One region of the Streptomyces sp. NPDC048111 genome, then DNA from elsewhere that is predicted to be linked to it. Evidence: riboswitches for the same ligand, from Rfam matches in the RefSeq annotation. Region 1 holds a riboswitch; each other region holds the start of a gene.

Region 1 (3,242 bases):
TCATGCGCTCCGGGAATGGACGGCATCGTCGACCCCGTCAGGCACCCGCCCTCGTCGTAGCGGCGGGAGTGACCGGCTCGGCCCTCGCTCTTCCGCTGCTCGCCGCGACCGGCGCGAACGCCGCGGACGCGAACACCTGGAACCAGGTGGCCTCCTGCGAGTCCGGTGGCATGTGGAGCGCCGACTTCGGCAACGGCCTGTACGGCGGGCTCCAGTTCTCGCAGGCGACCTGGGAGGCGTACGGCGGCAACGAGTACGCCCAGCGCGCCGACCTCGCGAGCCGCGCCCAGCAGATAGCCGTGGCCGAGAAGGTGCTTGCGGCCAAGGGGCCCCAGGCCTTCGCGAACTGCGGCACCGCCGCCGGGCTCACCACGGGCGGCGGTTCGGCGGACGTGGACCCGGGCGTGCCCGACACCGGCACGACCGCCCCCACCGCCCCGCCGGCCAAGACCCCCGACGCCACCCCCGCCCCGGGCACCCCGACCCCGGCCACCCCGCCCCCCGGCGCCGCCCTGCCGGGCGACCCGGCCAAGTCCCCCGCGCCGTCCGCTTCCACCCCGGCCGGCGGCAAGCACCGCGGAACGCCCGCGCCGGAGGAGGGCAAGGGCACGACGCCCGGTGCCACGGGGTCGACCGCTCCGGGTGCTTCGGGTACCGCGGGCGGCTCGACGGCGCCGACGGGCCCGGCCGGCTCGAACGGGCCGGGCGATCCCAGCGGTTCGAACAATTCGGGCAACTCGGCCGATAGCCGCGATTCCGGACGCCACGCCTCGAGAGGTGACGACGCCTCACGTGAGAGCGGCAACACCCCGGCGGCCGACGGCGACTACACCGTCCGCCCCGGCGACAACCTCTCGGTCATCGCCGAGGCGAACAAGGTCGAGGGCGGCTGGCCCGCGCTCTACCACGCCAACGAGAAGCTGATCGGCACCGACCCGAACCTCATCCTGCCTGGCCAGAGCCTGGACCTGACGAAGGTGACGGGCGCTGCGGCGACCCCGAACTCGACGCCGAAGCAGGGTTAGTTCGCGGGGCTATGTCCGTTGTGTGCAAGTGAGACATGGGTCTCTTCGCCCCAACTGGCGTGTCCCGTCTGCCCGGTCCGTCCGCCCCGCCCCTCACCTGCGTAAACGCCCCTTCTGTGGCGGCAAGTAGGGGGGATTTCTCCCCGATGTGCGTCTTTGAACATTGGCGGGGCGTGTGTTTTCGTCGGACTCGCTCGTCACCGCGAGCCCCGTCGACCGAGCACGCCGAATCCTGCCGTCGGCCGATGGGAACAGTCGACGCTTATGCGCCGTAGGCAGGAGCGGGGGACCCAAGGTAAGTGCCGGGCCCGGCAGTTCACAGGACTGCCGCAACGGCTTGGGGTGAAGACGGACGCACCACGTCCGGCCGGGCAGCTCACGCCCGAACCCGACAGCTCACCTCGCAGGCGTCGGTGAGGAGAAACTCCATGCTGCTTTCCAGCAAGGGCAAGCACCGCCGCCCGTCCAAGGCCGTCCGTGTCGCCACGCTGGCCGGTGTCACCGGTGCCGTCGTCGCCGCCCCGCTGATGGCGGCCGGCAATGCCTCCGCCGCCTCCGTGTCGACCTGGGACGCCGTCGCCCAGTGCGAGTCCGGCGGCAACTGGTCCATCAACACCGGCAACGGCTACTACGGCGGCCTGCAGTTCTCGCAGTCCTCCTGGGCCGCCGCCGGCGGCACCCAGTACGCCGCGCGCGCCGACCTCGCCACCAAGGGCCAGCAGATCGCCGCCGCCGAGAAGCTGCTCGCGATCCAGGGCCCGGGTGCCTGGTCCTGCGCCGGCGCCGGCAACCTGACGTCCGGCGGCGCCAAGGCCGACGTCGACACCTCCGGCTCGTCCTCTTCTTCGAAGTCCTCGAAGCCCAAGCAGGCCAAGCCGCAGCAGAAGACGCAGCGCGCCGAGTCCGCCCCCAAGGCCAGCCGCAGCGAGCAGCGCAGCGAGCCGGTCAAGCAGGGCGACGGCGAATACACCGTCAAGTCCGGCGACACCCTCGGCACCATCGCGACCGCCAACCACACCAAGGGCGGCTGGCAGCACCTGTTCGACCTGAACAAGAACATCGTCAAGGACGCGAACCTGATCTTCCCGGGCCAGAAGCTGCACCTCGGCTGAGACCGGTAGCCCTCGGGCCGCCCCGGCCCGGCGCGCATGTCCCCCGTGCGCGCCGGGCCGGGGTTTTCGCTGTTACCGGACAGTAGTCTTGTGGTCGTTTGCCCGGGAATCCAGGCCATTGGGCCCTTTTTCGTCCCAGGAGGCGGGCACTCGGCTGGCCGGAGCCCCGGAGCCGGTTAGGCTCTTGTCGCAAGGCGAAGCGACCCCGCATGTCCCTGCACTGCTTGCGTCACATCTAGCGTCACATCCCAGAAGGAGATGCTCGTGCCGTCCATCGACGTCGTCGTAGCCCGGGAAATCCTGGACTCCCGAGGCAACCCCACGGTCGAGGTCGAGGTCGGCCTCGACGACGGCAGCACCGGCCGTGCTGCAGTTCCGTCCGGCGCCTCCACCGGTGCCTTCGAGGCCATCGAGCTCCGCGACGGAGACCCCAACCGCTACGGCGGCAAGGGTGTCGAGAAGGCCGTCCTCGCCGTCATCGAGCAGATCGGCCCGGAGCTCGTCGGCTACGACGCCACCGAGCAGCGCCTGATCGACCAGGCCATGTTCGACCTGGACGCCACGGACAACAAGGGCTCGCTCGGCGCCAACGCCATCCTCGGTGTCTCGCTCGCCGTCGCGCACGCCGCCTCCGAGGCCAGCGACCTGCCGCTGTTCCGCTACCTGGGCGGCCCGAACGCGCACCTGCTGCCCGTCCCGATGATGAACATCCTCAACGGTGGGTCGCACGCCGACTCCAACGTCGACATCCAGGAGTTCATGATCGCGCCGATCGGCGCGGAGTCCTTCTCCGAGGCCCTTCGCTGGGGTGCCGAGGTCTACCACACGCTCAAGGGCGTCCTGAAGCGCAAGGGCCTGTCCACCGGCCTCGGCGACGAGGGCGGCTTCGCGCCGAACCTGGAGTCCAACCGCGCCGCCCTCGACCTCATCGTCGAGGCCGTCAAGGAAGCCGGCTACGTCCCGGGCAAGGACATCGCGCTCGCGCTCGACGTCGCCGCGTCCGAGTTCTACAAGGACGGCAAGTACGAGTTCGAGGGCAAGTCCCGCTCGGCCGCCGAGATGACCGAGTACTACGAGGAGCTCGTCTCCGCGTACCCGCTGGTCT
Region 2 (3,242 bases), on a different contig from region 1:
GTACCGCAGCCCGGGAGCCACCGGGCCCGGCCCGGACTTCGCGGCCCGCGAGCAGGAGCTGCTCCACCATCTGTGGGAGCGCAAGCCCGTCGCAGCCCCGGCGCTGCTGTACGCGGCCGGGGCCACGGGCCGCATGTGGCCACCCCCGCACCCGGGCCCGCCGCACCCCTACACCCAGCACGCCCAGTACGCCCCGCACCAGCACCCGCACCCGCATCCGCACCCCGCACCGTACGGCCGGCCCGGCCCGTACAACCCGTACCTCGGCTGAACCGGCCCCCGGCGGGGTCAGCGGCACCGGGGAACGGCGCCGGGTGCCCGCGTCCGCACCGGTCTCAGGGGTTCAGACCCTTGGACTGGAGCCAGGCCATCGGGTCCACCCCCGTACCGGACGGCACATGCACCTCCAGGTGCAGATGTGGCCCGGTCACATTCCCCGTCGCCCCCACCCGCCCGATGACGTCCCCCGTCCCCACCCGCTGCCCCACACTCACCGCGAGCGACGACTGATGGCAGTACCAGAGCTCGCTCCCGTCATCGAGCTGGATGACCGTGCGGTACCCGTACGCCCCCGCCCACCCGGCCGACTTGACGGTCCCGGCGTGGATCGCCTTCAGCGGTGTCCCGGTCGGCGCGGCGAAGTCGAGACCGGTGTGGTGGCCGGAGGACCACATCGAGCCGGCCTCGCCGAACGTCGAGGTGAGCGTGTACGAGCCGACCGGCAGCGAGTAGCTCGCCGCGAGCTTGGCGAGGCGCTCCTCCTCCGCCTTCTTGGCCGCAGCGGCCTCGGCCGCCTCCGCCGCCTTCTTCTCGGCAGCCGCCTTGGCCTCGGCGGCGCCCTGCCGGGCCTTGGCCTCCTCGGCCGCCCGCTGCGCCGCCGCCTGCTGGGCCGCCGCCTTCGCTTCGGCGGCGGCACCGGCCTTCTGCTGCTCGGCCTGCTGCAGGATGCGCGCGCGCAGCGCCTCCCCCGCGTCGGTGGCACCCTGCTCGGCGTCACCACCGGACAGCCCCATCGCGGTGAGCGGCGCGGCAGCGGCCTCGGGGGCGTGGCCGCCGGACGCATCGTGCGCGTCGTGCGCGACGAGCGCGCCGACGCCGGGCAGCGACCCGAGGTCGGGCAGGTTCTCGCTGATGGCGTCCGGCAGGGATATGGAGACCGGCGGCTTGGGCTGCGCGGTGGCCATGCCGCCCGCGCCCACCGCCGCGATGACGCCCACCCCGAGCACGGTGGAACTGCGGGCGAGCCCGCCGCGCTGTCTCGCCACTCTGTGCCGGCCGCGGACGGGGCGCACCGATTCCTCGGTCGGGTCCCACTCCTCCCAGCTCTCGTGCTCGCCGGGCGCGTCCCCGTACAGGGAGACAGGAGGGAGGGGGGTGTCGAGAGCAGGCTCGTTGGACGCCACGGGAGGGCGCTCCTTTCCTTCCTTCTCGCCTGCCGGGTTAGCGGGTGGGGCCTCCTGGCCCGCAAGGCCAAGGGGGAGGGTTCGGAGCAGGAAGGTCTCCTACGGGCGCCCATGACGGACGTCCGATTCACCCTGGTTTGGTGGGTCCCCGGTTCCCCGAAGGGGATTCGGCGCAGGCGCGCGGTGCCGCCTTGGCGGCGGCTGGGACGACCGCGCTGCGTTATCGAACGTTAATAGACACCTGCCGTGGATTCCAAGCCGTTCCCACTGATCGTTAACGGTTCCGGCCAGGACGTAGCACTCACCTCCGGGGCAATTCGGGCGAGTTGACGCCCCCTTGGGCGCGACCCCGAGGCCTGCCACTTCTGACGGTGTGTCAATTGTTATGCGCAGGGAGACCCTTCGGACACCCACCGTGACGGTCCCGGCGGCCGTCCGCGCAGGGACGGCCCCTCACTTCACGATCCTGACCGTCCGCCGCCGGTCGGGCTGGCGCTCCGTCGGCCGGGCCACCGCGAGCAGCGCCATGTCGTCGCTCGAACCGCCGCCCGTGTAGCGGCGTACGTCGTCCACGAGCGCGTCCAGGACCTCGTCCGGGCCGGGGAAGATCGCGCCGCGCAGCCGGGCGGCCGGGTCGTAGAAGACACCCGCACGGTCGCGCGCCTCGGACAGGCCGTCGGTGTAGAGCAGCAGCGTCGACCCGGGCGGGAACGGGCACTCGTCCGCCCGGTCCGGCCACACCCCGAGGTCGGCCATGCCCAGCGGCAACGCGGGCTCGCTCGGCACGAGCGCGTCGAGCGAACCGTCCGGGTGCAGCAGGAACGGCTCGGGGTGGCCCCGGTTCACCAGGCGCATGGTGCCCTCGCCGCGGGGGATCTCGGCGAGCAGCGCCGTGGTGAAGCCCTCGACCGCGTCCAGCCGGTCGCGCCGGGTGCCCTCGCGGGCCAGCGCCCGCTCCAGCCGCCCGGTCACCGCCTCCAGGGACGACTCCTGCTCGGCGGCCTCCCGGAACGCGCCGATCACCACGGCCACCGCCTCCACCGCCTGAAGCCCCTTGCCGCGTACGTCACCGACGATGAGCCGGACGCCGTACGGGGTGTCCTGCACCGCGAACAGGTCGCCCCCGATGAACGCGTCCGCCTGCGCCGCCTCGTACCGCGCGGCCACGTGCAGACCGCCGATGCGGGAGGCGGGCGTGGGCAGCACGGCGCGCTGCGCGGTCTCCGCGATGACCCGCGCCGAGGCGAGCTGCTCGCCGCTGCGGCGCAGGATGCGGTTGATGACGAGGGCGAGCGCGCCCACCGTCAGCACGGTGAACAGCTCGCTCGCGCCTTCGCCGAGGTTGGGGAGGTCGTGTATGAACCAGAGCGCCACGACGGCGCTCACCGAGCCGAGCCCGACGGCGGCGGTGCCGCGCTCCGAGTAGAACGGGGCCGCGGCGACCGGGGCGCCCGCGAACAGGGCGGCGGCGGTCAGCTCGGGCGGGCTCAGGGCGTCGAAGGCGAAGCCCACGAGGACGAGCAGTACGGGTAGCGCCCGTACCAGGCGCCTCTCGCCCTCTGCTCGCTGCCGCACCCATCCAGCCTGGCCCCTCCCGGCCCCAGAGGCGACTCGGCACGTCCAAGCAGGTGGTCCCGGCCGGGGGGGCTGGGGTTATGGCGGGCTGGACGGGGTGAGCCCGGCCCGGGGGCCGGTGCCCGTGCGCCCAGGGCGATTCGCCGGCCGGACGGGGTGGCCCGGCCCGGGGCCGGGGAGCGGCTCGGCCCGGGTCCCGGGAGGCGGCCCGGCCCCGGTCCCGGGAGGCGGCTCGGCCCGCCCGGTCGGTGACCCCGGGAGGCG
Region 3 (3,242 bases), on a different contig from region 1:
CGCATCAGGTAGGTGCGGGCGGTGCGGCTGCGGTCCGGCAGCAGCCCCGGCGGCAGGGGTACGGGAGCGAAGACGGACGGCTGAGTGGTGGATCCCATGGCAGCTCCCGGTCCAGAACTGACCCCCGCGGCGCGGGAGTACTCGGTAGTGGGACAGTCACCGTGGTTCCGGGGTGACGCACTAGCACCCTAGGAACAGCCGCGCATGCAGAAACGTGCAGCCAGCGATTTGTTCACTCCGGAGGGTGAACGAAAGTTGCGCCACCCCGGCTTGAGCACCCGGGAGCGGCAGCGTTGAGCACCTGGAGGCGGCGGCCCGGCGCGCGGCCGAACCCCCAAAAGGCAATGCCGCACGGTCAGTTGTGACCGTGCGGAGGCCGGCGATGAGCCGTGCTGTGGCCGGGCGCTCGCTCCCCGCCTCCGAGAGCGCCCGGCCACAGGGTCTGTCAGTAGGCCCCGAAGACGTTGTCGATCGAGCCGTAGGTCTTGGCCGCGTAGTTGCACGCGGCGGTGATGTTGGCGATCGGGTCGTAGAGGTCCGTGGACGTGCCCGGCACGTGGAAGGCGCTGAACGTGGGCTGGATCACCTGGAGGAGGCCCTTGGAGGGGGTTCCGGCCACGGCGTTGGAGTCCCAGTTGTTGATCGCCATCGGGTTGCCCGAGGACTCCCGCATGATGTTGCGGTAGATGCCGTCGTAGCTGCCCGGGATGCCGTGCTGGGCCATGATGTCGAGCGACTGCCTGATCCAGCCGTCCAGGTTGTTCGCGTACAACTTCGTCGAGGCCGGGGTGGCGAGCGTGGTCGTCCGCGCGGAGCGGTCGGCGCGGTCGGCCGAGGCGTCGCGGGCGGTGCTCGCGGCGGCGCCGCCGATGGTCAGCTTGAGGCCCGGGTGGATCAGCGCCGGGTTGCTGCCGATGACGCCCTGGTTGTCCTGGTACAGCTGCTTCCAGCCGCCGGTCACCTGGAGGGCGTCCGCGATCTTGGCGAGCGAGTCGCCGGCGGCGACGGAGTAGCTCGTGGGGGCGGCCTTCGCGGCCGTGACCGTCTTGGCCGCGGCGACGGCGGGGGCGGACGTGACCGCGGTGGCCGCGTGCGACGGGGCGGCGGAGGCCGTGGTCGCGCCGATCACCGGCATGGCCAGAACGGCGCCGCCGGTGCCCGCGACGGCGAGGCGGCGGGAGAACGCGCTGGACTTCGGACGGCGGTGCTTGCCCTTTGCAGGCATGGTGTTTTCCTCTCCGTCGCCTACGAGGTGAGCTGTCGGGTTCGGACGGGAGATGTCCGGCCGCGGCATGCGCGACTTCACCCCAGCCGTTCCGGAATCCGGTTCGGCGGCTTACCTGGGTCCCCCGCTCCTGCCGTACGTGTGTGGGAGGCTCCGGACGGCGGCAGGATTCGGCGTTCCTTCCGGATTGACGGTGAACGTAGACGAATAGGCCGAGCGGAAACAAGGCCGGAATTCATGCGGCGCACTCACGGATATAGATCAACTTGAATGGACAGCGGATCCGCACCCCACCGAAATCCCCAACTCGCTTTCGGGGAAACAGAACTGACGTCGACCGCCCTGGCCCGCCCCGCACGCCGCACGTGACCCAATTCACTCGCCCGCGGTGCAACCGAAGAGCCCTTCGACAAAAGAGGAGGGGTGTACTCATTACCCCCAATTAGGACATTACTGCGCCGCCGATCGAGCCCCACATAACCGCCCATTCAGGACACTTGGGCTGTCGGCCGTACGCCCCCGGAACCCGTCCGCGATCATGCTCACGGACCGCCCCGCACGGGGGGACGGCGGCAGAGAGGTGGAACAGTGATCCGAGACGGTGCGCGGTACGACGTCCTGGTGGTGGGGGGAACGGGGGTGGACACCGTCGTCCGGGTCGAATCCCTGCCCGTACCCCTGGCCGACTCCGTGCAGGTCGGCCCGATCGAGGAGTGGCCCGGCCACACGGGCGCGAACGTCGCCCTCGGGACGCGGGCGCTCGGCCTCGCGGTCGGCCTGCTCGACTGCATCGGCGAGGACGCGACCGGTGCGAGGGTGCGCGAGATGCTGGCGGCCGCAGACGTCGACTTCGCACCGCTGATCTCAGCGGCCGGCACCCGCCGCGCGGTGAACCTGGTGGCGGCGGACGGCCGCCGGATGTCCTTCTACGACGCCCGCGACCCGGCGGACCTGCGGATGCCGCCCGACTTCTACCTCCCTTGGCTGCGCCGGACCCGCCATGTCCATCTGTCCATCATGAATTTCTCCCGCTTCCTCTTCGACGACATCGAGGAACTCGGCGTTTCCGTCTCCACCGATCTGCACGACTGGGACGGACTGGCCGACCACCACCGGGAGTTCGCGCTCCGGGCCGACCTCGTCTTCCTCAGCTCGGCGGGCGCGGGGGACCGAACGCCCGCGCTGATGCGGGAGATCCTCCGCGAAGGACGCGCCGACACGGTCGTGGCCACCGCCGGGGCCGCGGGCTCCTACGTGCTGACCCGCGACGGCGGCGCCCACCCCCAGCACGTTCCGGCCGTCGCGCCGCCCGCTCCCGTCGTGGACACCAACGGCGCGGGCGACGCCTATGTCAGCGGCTTCCTGTACGGCCGGCTCGACGGCCGGGACGCCCTTGACTGCGGACGGCTCGGCGCGCTCGCGGGCGCCCACGCCTGCACGGCCCCGGCCGCCACCGATCCCCTGTCGCGGGACCGCCTCCTGGCGGCGGATCAATCCGCCTGAGAACGTTTCCGAGTTCGCACTGGACACGGCCCGAGCCTCTACCGCCCCAGCATCTGGGACCCCGTCAATTCCGTTCCACCATCCCCGTCAGAACGTGGCTGACGCGCTTGTCGACCCATCAGCCACACGCAACAGGAGAAAGAGCATGAACGACCACGCGGAATTCAAGGACATTCCTCCGACCACGCTCGCCGATCTCCTCGGCCGCGACCAGGTCATGGATATCGGCATTCGCCCTTTGTGGTCCCCGATTCCCCGGGTGGCCGGGCCCGCATTCACCGTTCGCTGTCCGCCCGGTGACAATCTCATGCTGCACGCGGCCATCCACCGGGCCGAGCCCGGGACGGTCGTCGTCGTGCAATCGGGCGACCTGGACTACGCGCTCGCCGGAGGCAACGTGTGCGCCGTGGCCCAGCGCCGGGGCATCGCGGCGTTCGTGCTCGACGGAGTGATCCGTGACCTCGCCGAGGTCCGCGAGGCGGGCTTCCCCGTGTTCGCCCGGGGCGTCCTCCCC

The links. Region 1 has a riboswitch for cyclic di-AMP ahead of ACGF3I_RS30905 (transglycosylase family protein). Riboswitches for the same ligand answer to the same signal wherever they lie in the genome.
Region 2: another riboswitch for cyclic di-AMP. It lies ahead of ACGF3I_RS33530 (M23 family metallopeptidase); the one in region 1 lies ahead of ACGF3I_RS30905 (transglycosylase family protein).
Region 3: another riboswitch for cyclic di-AMP. It lies ahead of ACGF3I_RS01685 (transglycosylase SLT domain-containing protein); the one in region 1 lies ahead of ACGF3I_RS30905 (transglycosylase family protein).

Annotation. Positions count from the first base shown of each region.
Region 1 is NZ_JBIDBD010000033.1:1,826-5,067, forward strand. It holds gene ACGF3I_RS30900 (transglycosylase family protein) at 69-1,025, shown strand; cyclic di-AMP (ydaO/yuaA leader) riboswitch at 1,283-1,450, shown strand; gene ACGF3I_RS30905 (transglycosylase family protein) at 1,454-2,137, shown strand; gene eno (phosphopyruvate hydratase) at 2,396-3,242, shown strand, end outside.
Region 2 is NZ_JBIDBD010000044.1:21,585-24,826, forward strand. It holds gene ACGF3I_RS33525 (PrsW family intramembrane metalloprotease) at 1-271, shown strand, start outside; gene ACGF3I_RS33530 (M23 family metallopeptidase) at 336-1,403, opposite strand; cyclic di-AMP (ydaO/yuaA leader) riboswitch at 1,415-1,586, opposite strand; gene ACGF3I_RS33535 (PP2C family protein-serine/threonine phosphatase) at 1,857-2,978, opposite strand.
Region 3 is NZ_JBIDBD010000001.1:371,114-374,355, forward strand. It holds gene ACGF3I_RS01680 (STAS domain-containing protein) at 1-98, opposite strand, end outside; gene ACGF3I_RS01685 (transglycosylase SLT domain-containing protein) at 446-1,225, opposite strand; cyclic di-AMP (ydaO/yuaA leader) riboswitch at 1,228-1,411, opposite strand; gene ACGF3I_RS01690 (carbohydrate kinase family protein) at 1,814-2,728, shown strand; gene ACGF3I_RS01695 (RraA family protein) at 2,874-3,242, shown strand, end outside.